3 regions of the Brevibacillus sp. FSL K6-6036 genome follow, and region 3 is predicted to be linked to each of the others. Evidence: riboswitches for the same ligand, from Rfam matches in the RefSeq annotation. Region 3 holds a riboswitch; each other region holds the start of a gene.

Region 1 (3,274 bases), 2.4 Mb from region 3:
GCGTTATCGTCCCATCTTCCTGCAAGGGAATGAATTTCAGTGTTGCCCCGGCCGCTTTTGCCGCCTGCTGCCAAGGGATCAGGTTGCTGTGATGCTCGGCCAATGAAATGACGATCTCGTCGCCTTCGCAAAGGACCAAACGGCCGTATCCGCTGGCGATCAGATTCAAGGCGCTCGTCGTCCCCCGGGTAAAAACAATCTCGGCCGCTTCGCTTGCGCGGATGAAAGCACGGACCTTTTCTCTCGCCGCCTCGTACATGTCTGTCGCCTTTGCCCCCAGGTAGTGGACTCCCCTGTGAACGTTGGCGTTTGCCATCCGATAAAATGCTTCCAGCGCCTCAATCACCTGAACCGGTTTTTGGGCAGTGGCTGCGTTGTCCAAATATACAAGCCGCTTCCCGTAGATCGGGACATTCATAATCGGGAAGCATTGCTTCACTTCATGCGGATTCATATCGCTCTCAACTTCCTTTCCGGGATTTACCCGTAAGGATAGCCGCGGCAAACCAATAGTTCAATTCAATTATTTATATTAAAATCATTTGATTATCCTATAGATGGTTGGATTTGTCTTGAAACGTTTCCCTCTTCTTTTTCGTTTACTATATTGAGAGGGTTCGTACTTTGGGAAGCATGTCGCTGCGGCATCACATCAAAAACGGGGGTTAACTCCGGGGTTAGGGAGGCAGTATCATGGCAGTGAATTCCAGAACTCACGTGCTCCGTTTCGTCATCCTTTGTCTATCTGCACTCATCTGCGGGTGTTCACAGCAACAAGCGCCCCACCCGGGAGCGGCGCTGGAATCGCTTTTTCATTCAGGAAAAGGGAAAGCCATATGGGTACATCACTACCGGGAAGACTCCATCAAAGCGCAACCGGAGCTTCTCTCCCTGTACTCGGATAAAACCGAGCAGATTGCCGTCGTTGATTGGATCTCCGGCAGCGAAAAAGTGGAGCAATTAACGGGAACGGCTGATTCGCTGTTCATTTTGCAGTTTGAATATGAAACGGCCAACAAGGTTTCAGACTACGCGTATATGATGTACGTGGAAACGCGGGAAGGAGAGCATTATCTCAAGCCGTTTACGATGGGGCCGAAGTTTCATCTCGACTCTTATAAGCAAGAGGATGGAGACGCGATTCTCTCCTCGGTGGGAATGGACCAATGGTACAAGCTGGACAAAGCTTTGCACGATGTCTTTCCTCCTGCTGCGACAAAACCTCTTGAACAATTGGGAAAAAGTAGTTATGCTATGGTGGAAACAACAAACTATTTCTAAACAATGATGCACGGGAGCTTGGGGATGACCAGGCTGAGAGGACGGCTACTCTGTCGTCGACCGTTGAACCTGAACTGGGTAATGCCAGCGGAGGAATGTTTATATAGACCGGAGAGGACTGCGTATGCTTGCGTCCCTTTCCTGTCTGCTCTCGCGTCTGGCGTCGCAAGTTTTTTTGCGGCGTTTTGTTTTTGTCATGCAGACGCGTCTTCTTCCGCCTCCATCAGGGTTCATGCCGCGTGCAACCATGACAAGGAGGTTTTTTTCATGTCCATTCCACACGCATCTTCCCTCAACCTGACGGCTGTACAGCCTTTCCCTGGCAGCCGCAAAGTGTACCAGGTCGGCAGCAGGCCTGATCTTCGCGTCCCGATGCGGGAAATCCAGCTTTCGCCATCCCAGGGCATGTACGGAGAAATTCCCAACCCGCCCGTCCGCGTCTATGACACCAGCGGCGAGTATACGGCGTCCGACTACATTGCCGACATTCAAAAAGGACTGCCTTCCCTGCGGAAAAGCTGGATTGCTGAAAGAGACGATACGGAATCCTACGCGGGACGCCCGGTGCAGCCTGTCGATAACGGCTTCAAAAGCGCCGAGCAGCTTGAAGCAGTACCTGTTTTCCCCCGAAATGACCGCAAGCCGCTTCGGGCCAAAAAAGGCAGCGTCGTCACACAGCTCCACTACGCCCGCCGCGGCATCATCACGCCGGAAATGGAATTCGTCGCCATCCGCGAAGGAGTTTCGCCGGAATTCGTCAGAGCCGAGATCGCCAGCGGCCGCGCGATCCTGCCGGCCAACATCAACCATCCGGAATTGGAGCCGATGATTATCGGTCGTCATTTTCACGTGAAGGTAAACGCGAACATCGGGACATCGGCGGTCACCTCGTCCATCGGTGAAGAAGTGGAAAAAATGATGTGGGCCACCCGCTGGGGAGCCGACACCATCATGGACCTTTCCACCGGAAAACACATTCACACGACCCGGGAGTGGATTATCCGCAACAGCCCCGTGCCGATCGGGACCGTCCCGATTTATCAGGCGTTGGAAAAAGTAAATGGCAAAGCCGAGGAGCTGACTTGGGAGATCTACCGGGATACGTTGATCGAACAGGCCGAGCAGGGAGTGGATTACTTTACGATCCACGCAGGGGTGCTGCTCCGCTATATCCCGCTGACCGCTAATCGCGTCACCGGAATCGTCTCCCGCGGCGGCTCCATCATGGCGGCCTGGTGCCTGGCCCACCATCAGGAAAACTTCCTGTACACGCATTTTGAAGAGATTTGCGAAATCCTGAAGGCATACGACATTTCCGTCTCGCTCGGTGACGGACTGAGGCCGGGGTCCATCGACGATGCGAACGACGAAGCCCAGTTCGCCGAATTGGAGACGCTTGGGGAATTGACCAAGATCGCCTGGAAGCATGATGTGCAGGTGATGATCGAAGGTCCCGGACACGTGCCGATGCACCAGATCAAAGAGAATATGGATAAGCAGCTTGAGCTTTGCCACGAAGCGCCATTCTACACGCTGGGCCCGCTCACGACCGATATCGCTCCCGGCTACGATCACATCACGTCCGCTATCGGCGCCGCGATGATCGGCTGGTTTGGCACCGCGATGCTCTGCTACGTCACCCCGAAGGAACATCTCGGCCTGCCAAACAAGGAGGACGTGCGCAACGGCCTGATCGCCTACAAAATCGCCGCCCATGCCGCTGATCTGGCAAAAGGACATCCGCGAGCCAAGCTTCGGGACGACGCGCTTTCCAAGGCGCGGTTTGAATTCCGCTGGAACGATCAGTTCAACCTCTCGCTTGACCCTGAGCGGGCACGCGAGTATCACGACGAGACTCTCCCTGCCGAAGGGGCAAAATCTGCCCATTTTTGCTCAATGTGCGGCCCCAAATTTTGCAGCATGAAAATCACCCAGGATATTCGCGCCTACGCCCGAGACAACCAGCTTTCGGTCCATGCGGCTATCGACGAGG
Region 2 (3,274 bases), 1.8 Mb from region 3:
ATGCCGTGCTCATGCAGCATCTGGATCGCAAACAGGCTGGCAGCGAGCGCCCCTTTCATATCGGCGACGCCGCGCCCGTACCATCTGCCGTCCCCGCCTTTGGTCAAGGCAAAAGGCGGATACGTCCAGGCGCTGTCGTCTCCGACCTCAGCTACGTCGATATGGCCGTTGATGATCAAGCTTTTGTAGTTTCTAAAGTCCGTTCCCTTCTTTACCCCCACGACGTTGTCATCGCCTGGAAAAACGGTCCAGCGGTCGACCTCGAAGCCGAGCGCTTGCAGCTTCTCTGCCACCAGCGTCTGCGCCTTGTCGCTGTTTCGGGCGGGAGGGCTTACCGTCGGCTGGGCGATCAGCTCGGAGAGAAGCGAAAACAGCTCCTCTCTACGCTCCTCAATCGCTGCTAGTACGTGCTCCACCTACTCGATCATCCCTTCAGTCGGACTGCTCGCCGATGCATACCGTTTTTTCGCGATCCGTCCGGCAAGGAAGCCTTTCCTTCCCGCTTCCACGCCCAGCTTCATCGCCTCCGCCATCAACACCGGATTGTCCGCCAGCGCGACCGCTGTATTGAGCAGGACACCGTCCGCTCCCAGCTCCATCGCCTTCGCACAGTCAGCGGGAGAACCGATGCCGGCGTCAACAATGACCGGTACTTTGGCGTCTTCGATGATGAACCGCAGATTGTTTTCGTTGATGATGCCCTGGCCCGATCCGATCGGAGAAGCTCCCGGCATGACAGCGTGAACGCCGGCCTCCTGCAGATGTTTGGCCAAAATCGGGTCGTCATTCGTATAGGTAAGCACGATAAAGCCTTCCTCTACCAAAATGCGGGAGGCTTCCAGCGTACCGATCGGATCTGGCAGCAGCGTTTTCGGATCGCCGATGACTTCCACCTTGATCATGTCGCACAAGCCGGATGCTTTCGCCAGGCGGGCAATTCGCACAGCCTCCTCAGCCGTATAGGCACCCGCCGTATTCGGAAGCAGCGTAAACTTTTTCAGATCCAATTTCTCCAGAAAATTCGGTTCATGCGGGTTTTCCAGATTTAGGCGGCGAATGGCAAAAGTCAGAATTTCTGCCTCTGATGCTGCCACCGCTTTGTCTTGTATGTCCAGATCAGGGAATTTTCCCGTCCCCAGAAGCAGCCGCGAACGAAATTCATACGGTCCGATTTTCAAAGTGTCCATCTTATTCATCCTCCACCGACAAAATGTACAATTTCAATCCGGTCCCCATCTGCGACCGGTGTCTCTTCATAACGGGTGCGATCCACAATCTCTCCGTTACGCTCCACGATCACGATCTTCTCCTGCAGCTGGTAGGACTGCAGCAGTTCACGGACAGTCGTGATTTCGGCAGCGAGCTCTACATTCTTGCCATTCAACTGTACCAGCATGTTCCCCCTCCTTCTTCGGCGCAGCATGTTCTGGCCGGTCCCAGAAAAAAAACGGCTTCATTTCGCCTGTGTCATGGAGAGAACAGACGGAAGAAGCCGTTTGAATACGGTGCATCAGGGGCAGACAGTAAAAAAACCATCCGCCTCGGATGGTTGTGGTTGTGCTTATCTGCATATGCCTAAATGTCGTTCCAAACCATTTGGAAACAGCATCGGCGTTCACGCTGATGAGCTGATACCTCTTCCTCCGCTGGCATGACCCAGGTCAGGTTCAACGGTCAGTAACGCATTCGTTACAATCTCAGCCGATTTTGCTCGACCCCCGTTTGGTATTGCGCGTGGTTATTCAATTCGATTATTACAGTATCACTCTATTTCGGGTTTGTAAAGCTTTCCTTGTACAGAATCTCCAGTTCGACCAGGCAGCGCTCCGCCCATTTTGACGTTTTGCGCAGCTTTTCCATTTCCCTCTCCAAAGCGGCTTTGAGCGATTCCTTGTAGTCGGGCAAAGTGCCGTTGAACCGGATCACGCTCGCAGCCGGAACCATGATTTTTTCCAGGTAGGAGAGAGCCGGTCTTTGGTGAAACAAGGGAACGTCCACCTCAAGCGGATTGTGCAAATCGCCCTGCGTCGGGTATTTCGTAACGGCCATAATTTTGACCAGCAATTTATCGCCGTGATTTTCTACAACCTCTGTCAGATATTCTCCCGTCTTGTATCCGACCCGGACCAGATCTCCCGGATTCCATGCATTCATCTGACTCTCCTCCTTCGTTTCCATAAGGGCGGTCGCAGCCTGATTGGACAGACTGACTGCGACTGCCACGGGTCATGTTTTACACCTGAAGCAAACCGCGCGCATGATCCAGCACGGTGTCAGCAGCCATCGTCGGAGCCCCTCCGCCCTGGGCCATCGCCGGGTTGCCGCCGCCCTTTCCATCGATCAACGGCAGCGTCTCCTTCAGCAGCTGGTTCATCGGAGCCGCCACCTGTCCGCCCCGGGCAAAAACGAGCTGCAGCTTGTCCGTTGTTGTCGCCAAAAGCGCGATGACATGCTCATCCTGCGAGGTGAGCGTACGGGCAAGCTGCTGCAATTCCTGCATGCTTCTGCCCGTGAAAGAGGCCTGGACGACACGGGCGTTCCCCAGCTCGGCTGCTTCTTTCAAATACCTGGCTGCTTCATATGTCAATAGCTCTGTTTCTTTTTGCTGAAGCGAATCCTTCAAGGCCTCTTTTTCAGCCAGCAGACGCTGCAGCATATCGGCGATTTCCGCTTCGCTCGTCGTCATCATCCGGGTGAGGTCCTGCAGCAAGTGCTGCTTGCGCGTGTAGTCCGCGAGTGCCCGCCAGCCGCAGAGAAATTGAATACGTATGTTGCCTCGGTGGCGTTCCCAACCGATGATTTTGATCGGACCTACTTCTCCCGTAGTTTTCGGATGTGTCCCTCCGCACGGATTGTAGTCGTAATCCGGGATGATGACGACCCGGATATTCTCGGATACAGTAGGCTGCTTGGTGAGCGGCAGCTTTTCCAGCTCTTCGGCCGTGACAAAACGAGCGTCGATCGGACGATTTTCCAGTACCACCTGGTTTGCCTGACGCTCCGCTTTTTCAATCAGCTCCGGCGTAAGCTCGCTCAGTGCAACATCAATCGTCACGTGATCGCGTCCGAGGTGGAAGGCTACTGTCTGAGCATCTGCGAGCTTGATGAACGTCGCGGAGAGAATATGCTGTCCCGTATGCTGCTGCATATGGTCAAAACGCCGATCCCAATCGATCCTGCCCGTTACCCGCTGCGTCTTTTCCGGAAGCGGCGCATCGAGGCGATGCCTGATCTCCCCATCGACTTCCTCTACATCCGTGACGGCAACCCCTTC
Region 3 (3,274 bases):
CCTGTTTCGCAGCTGGATGGAGAAAAAGTACGGACGACCAAAAGCCCGCAGCCGGATTTACGCTACGACAGACAGAGCGAAGGGAGCGCTCCGCCAGCTTGCCGAGAGCGAGGGGTATGAGACCTTTGTCATTCCCGAGGATGTGGGCGGACGCTTTTCGATTCTTACTCCCGTCGGTCTTTTGCCGATCGCTGTCGGCGGAATCGATATGGATGAGCTGATGCAAGGAGCGGCAGATGCCAGAGAGCGGTTTTTGTCGCCGGTGCTGGCAGACAATCCTTGCTACCAATATGCCGCTGTCCGCAATATTCTGTATCGAAGGGGCAAGCTGATTGAAGTGCTGGTCGGCTACGAACCCCGGTTCCGTTTTTTCGCGGAATGGTGGAAGCAGCTCTTTGCCGAGTCGGAAGGGAAGGACAACAAGGGGATTTTTCCTGTATCCGCAGAGTATTCAACCGATCTCCACTCCATCGGCCAATATCTGCAAAGCGGAACACGGCACTTGTTTGAAACCGTCTTGACCGTGCATAAATCTGACGTTGACGTCACCATCGGAGACGACCCGGCCAATCTGGACGGCTTGCAGTATCTCTCTGGAAAAGGGATGGATTTCGTCCGCCAAAAGGTGCTGCAGGGAGCGATGCTGGCCCACGTAGATGGGGGTGTTCCGAATCTCGTAGTGGAAATTCCCCGGCTGACAGCGTATCATTTTGGTGAGCTGGTGTATTTTTTTGAAAAAGCCTGTGCGATCAGCGGCTACCTCTTGGGGGTCAATCCGTTTGACCAGCCCGGGGTAGAGGCCTACAAAGCCAACATGTTTGCATTGCTCGGGCGGCCCGGCTTTGAAAAAATGAAAGAAGAATTGGAAGCGAGAATTCGTGGAGACGACTAAAACCTACCTGACTGTAGCCGAAACATCCGAGTATCTGGAATTGCCGGAGACGTTCATTCTGGAAAAAATCCGCGAAGGGCGAATCCGTGCCGTTCACAACGGGGAAGAGTATCTGATCAACAAGGAGCAGTTTCAGCATCATCTGGAACAGATCCGAAAGCTCCGGGAGTTTGAGGATGAACAGAAGCATGAGCCGATCCCGGAGAGCTACGACGTGAAGGACGAAGATTAAGTTCAGCCCTTGTCAGATTTGCGGCCAGAGGACTATACTGAAGAAGACAACTGATAGAATGAAAAGTAACTGGGGGAGTCCATCTTGCTGGGCTGAGAGGACGGAAGCGATGACCGTCGACCCTTTGCACCTGATCCAGATCATGCTGGCGCAGGGAAGTGGTTACAGGCGGATATTTTTTCGCCCGTTGATGCGTTGGATGCGTGTTGTGCCCACCTTTTCCTGCCGGAGAGGGTGGGCTTTTCCATTTGATAAGGAGAGGAAGCAGCATGACCGACTGTTTACTTGTTGGCGGAGGCATCATCGGACTCAGTCTCGCCTATGAATTGTCCTGTAGAGGAATGGCCGTGACTGTAGTGGAGCAAGGAGAATGGGGAGGCCAGGCTTCATCGGCAGCAGCGGGAATGCTGGCGCCGCTGAAGGAATTTTCGCAGCCAGGGCCGATGCTGGAGCTGGGCATGAAGTCGCTGGAGCTCTATCCGAAATGGGCAGAGGAGCTGGAAGCGAGGACAGGCATTGACGTGCAGGCGTGCAAATCCGGACTGCTGACAGTAGCTCTTACCGAGCCGGAGTCGGGCGCGTTGCTGGAAAAATACAAGTGGCAAAAGGCATCGGGCTATGCGGTTGAGTGGATGACAGGGGAAGAGATGCGGAGAGTCGAGCCGCTCTTGACCGAGCAGGCGATCGCGGGGATCTACTCGCCTGAAGAAGGGCACATCAACAACCGCATGCTGCTGAATGCTCTGGTAGCCGCTTGCAAAAAAATGGGAGCGACGCTTCTTTCCGGCTCTGTTGTAACCGGAATGGCAAAAGAAGGGGGCAGGATCGTCGGTGTAGAAACGACCACGGGGCCTCTGCGAGCCGGGCATACCGTGATCGCATCTGGCGCATGGGCCGGGATTATGGCCGAATGGCTCGATTTTGCTGTGCCCGTCAGACCGGTACGCGGGCAGGTGGCATCGGTATCGTCCAGCGGAATCCCTTTGCGTACCGTCATCTTCGGCACATCCGGGTACATCACGCCCAAGCTGGATGGGAAGATCGTCCTTGGAGCGACCGAGGATGAAGCGGGCTTTCAGCGGCATGTCACGCTGAGCGGTCTTGCGAAAGTATTGGACGGTGTGATGCCGTATGTGCCCGCTCTGCATTCAGCAGCCTTCCAGCAGGCGTGGGCAGGCTTGCGTCCCGCTACAGCAGACAGCATGCCGCTGCTTGGACCCGTACCGGGATGGCAGGGCGTTTCCATTGCGGGCGGCCACTTTCGGAACGGCATTTTGCTTTCTCCGGTCACAGCAAAGGTGATGGCGGATTATGTGGAGAGCGGACGCGAAGATGCGCTGCAACCCTTTTTGCCATCCCGGTTCCTCGGGTCGACAACAAACAGATAAGGCTCATGGGTACGGCCTGATCGGAAAATGGGCTGGTCCCCTCTGGAAAATAGACACCTCCCCATAGGCTGGCGTATATGGTAATAAAGAAACACCAGAGGGGAGGAGTCAAATAGATGGAGGAGTCTAAGAAGCAATTGTTTCATGTTGACACTGCCGCTGTCAGCATGATCAAGGATATCCGCCATACGGTCCAAAACGTTTGCCAGGAGCATGCCCGGCAAAAGGTTCGGATCGAAGCGCTGGATGGACAGATATACGAAGGAGAGATCGTAGACTGGGACAACGACCACGTCTATCTGGAAGTCGAAGAAGAGGTGGATGACGACGAGGCGGAGGAAGTAGACTGGGATGGCTATGAGTTGGATGTAGAGCAAGTGTCCTACAGTTCCCCGTACGACCCGGCCGATCCCAATATGCGTCCGCCCTTTACAGCGGTCAGCCCATTTGCGAGCGGAGGGCCGAACGCCCGTCCGTATCCCGGAGTCAGCCCGTATACAGCAGTCAGTCCATATGCAACGGGACCCAATTCCCGACCGCATCCGGGGGTTAGTCCATATACAGCAGTCAGTCCATATGCAACGGGGCCCAACGCCCGACCGTATCCAGGGGTTAGCCCGTATACGGCGGTAAGCCCGTATGAAACAGGGCCCAACAGTCGTCCTTATCCTGGCGTAAGTCCGTATACAGCAGTCAGTCCATTCGCGACGGGACCGAACGCCCGTCCGTATCCCGGAATGATGCCTTATTCTGAGGTCAGCC

What was found. Region 3 has a riboswitch for thiamine pyrophosphate ahead of thiO (glycine oxidase ThiO). Riboswitches for the same ligand answer to the same signal wherever they lie in the genome.
Region 1: linked by a shared signal. The riboswitch ahead of thiC (phosphomethylpyrimidine synthase ThiC) and the one ahead of thiO (glycine oxidase ThiO) in region 3 are both predicted to bind thiamine pyrophosphate.
Region 2: linked by a shared signal. The riboswitch ahead of thiS (sulfur carrier protein ThiS) and the one ahead of thiO (glycine oxidase ThiO) in region 3 are both predicted to bind thiamine pyrophosphate.

What each region holds. Positions count from the first base shown of each region.
Region 1 covers NZ_CP150173.1:3,331,132-3,334,405, forward strand. Annotated here, with positions in the region: gene NST37_RS16775 (SufS family cysteine desulfurase) at 1-454, opposite strand, end outside; gene NST37_RS16780 (hypothetical protein) at 694-1,281, shown strand; TPP riboswitch at 1,283-1,394, shown strand; gene thiC (phosphomethylpyrimidine synthase ThiC) at 1,549-3,274, shown strand, end outside.
Region 2 covers NZ_CP150173.1:2,706,308-2,709,581, forward strand. Annotated here, with positions in the region: gene NST37_RS13540 (acetylornithine deacetylase) at 1-416, opposite strand, end outside; gene NST37_RS13545 (thiazole synthase) at 417-1,187, opposite strand; gene thiS (sulfur carrier protein ThiS) at 1,193-1,396, opposite strand; TPP riboswitch at 1,622-1,732, opposite strand; gene NST37_RS13555 (kinase-associated lipoprotein B) at 1,768-2,154, opposite strand; gene NST37_RS13560 (serine-tRNA(Ala) deacylase AlaX) at 2,234-3,274, opposite strand, start outside.
Region 3 covers NZ_CP150173.1:908,563-911,836, forward strand. Annotated here, with positions in the region: gene NST37_RS04680 (glucose-6-phosphate isomerase) at 1-892, shown strand, start outside; gene NST37_RS04685 (excisionase family DNA-binding protein) at 879-1,124, shown strand; TPP riboswitch at 1,186-1,298, shown strand; gene thiO (glycine oxidase ThiO) at 1,394-2,512, shown strand; gene NST37_RS04695 (hypothetical protein) at 2,629-3,274, shown strand, end outside.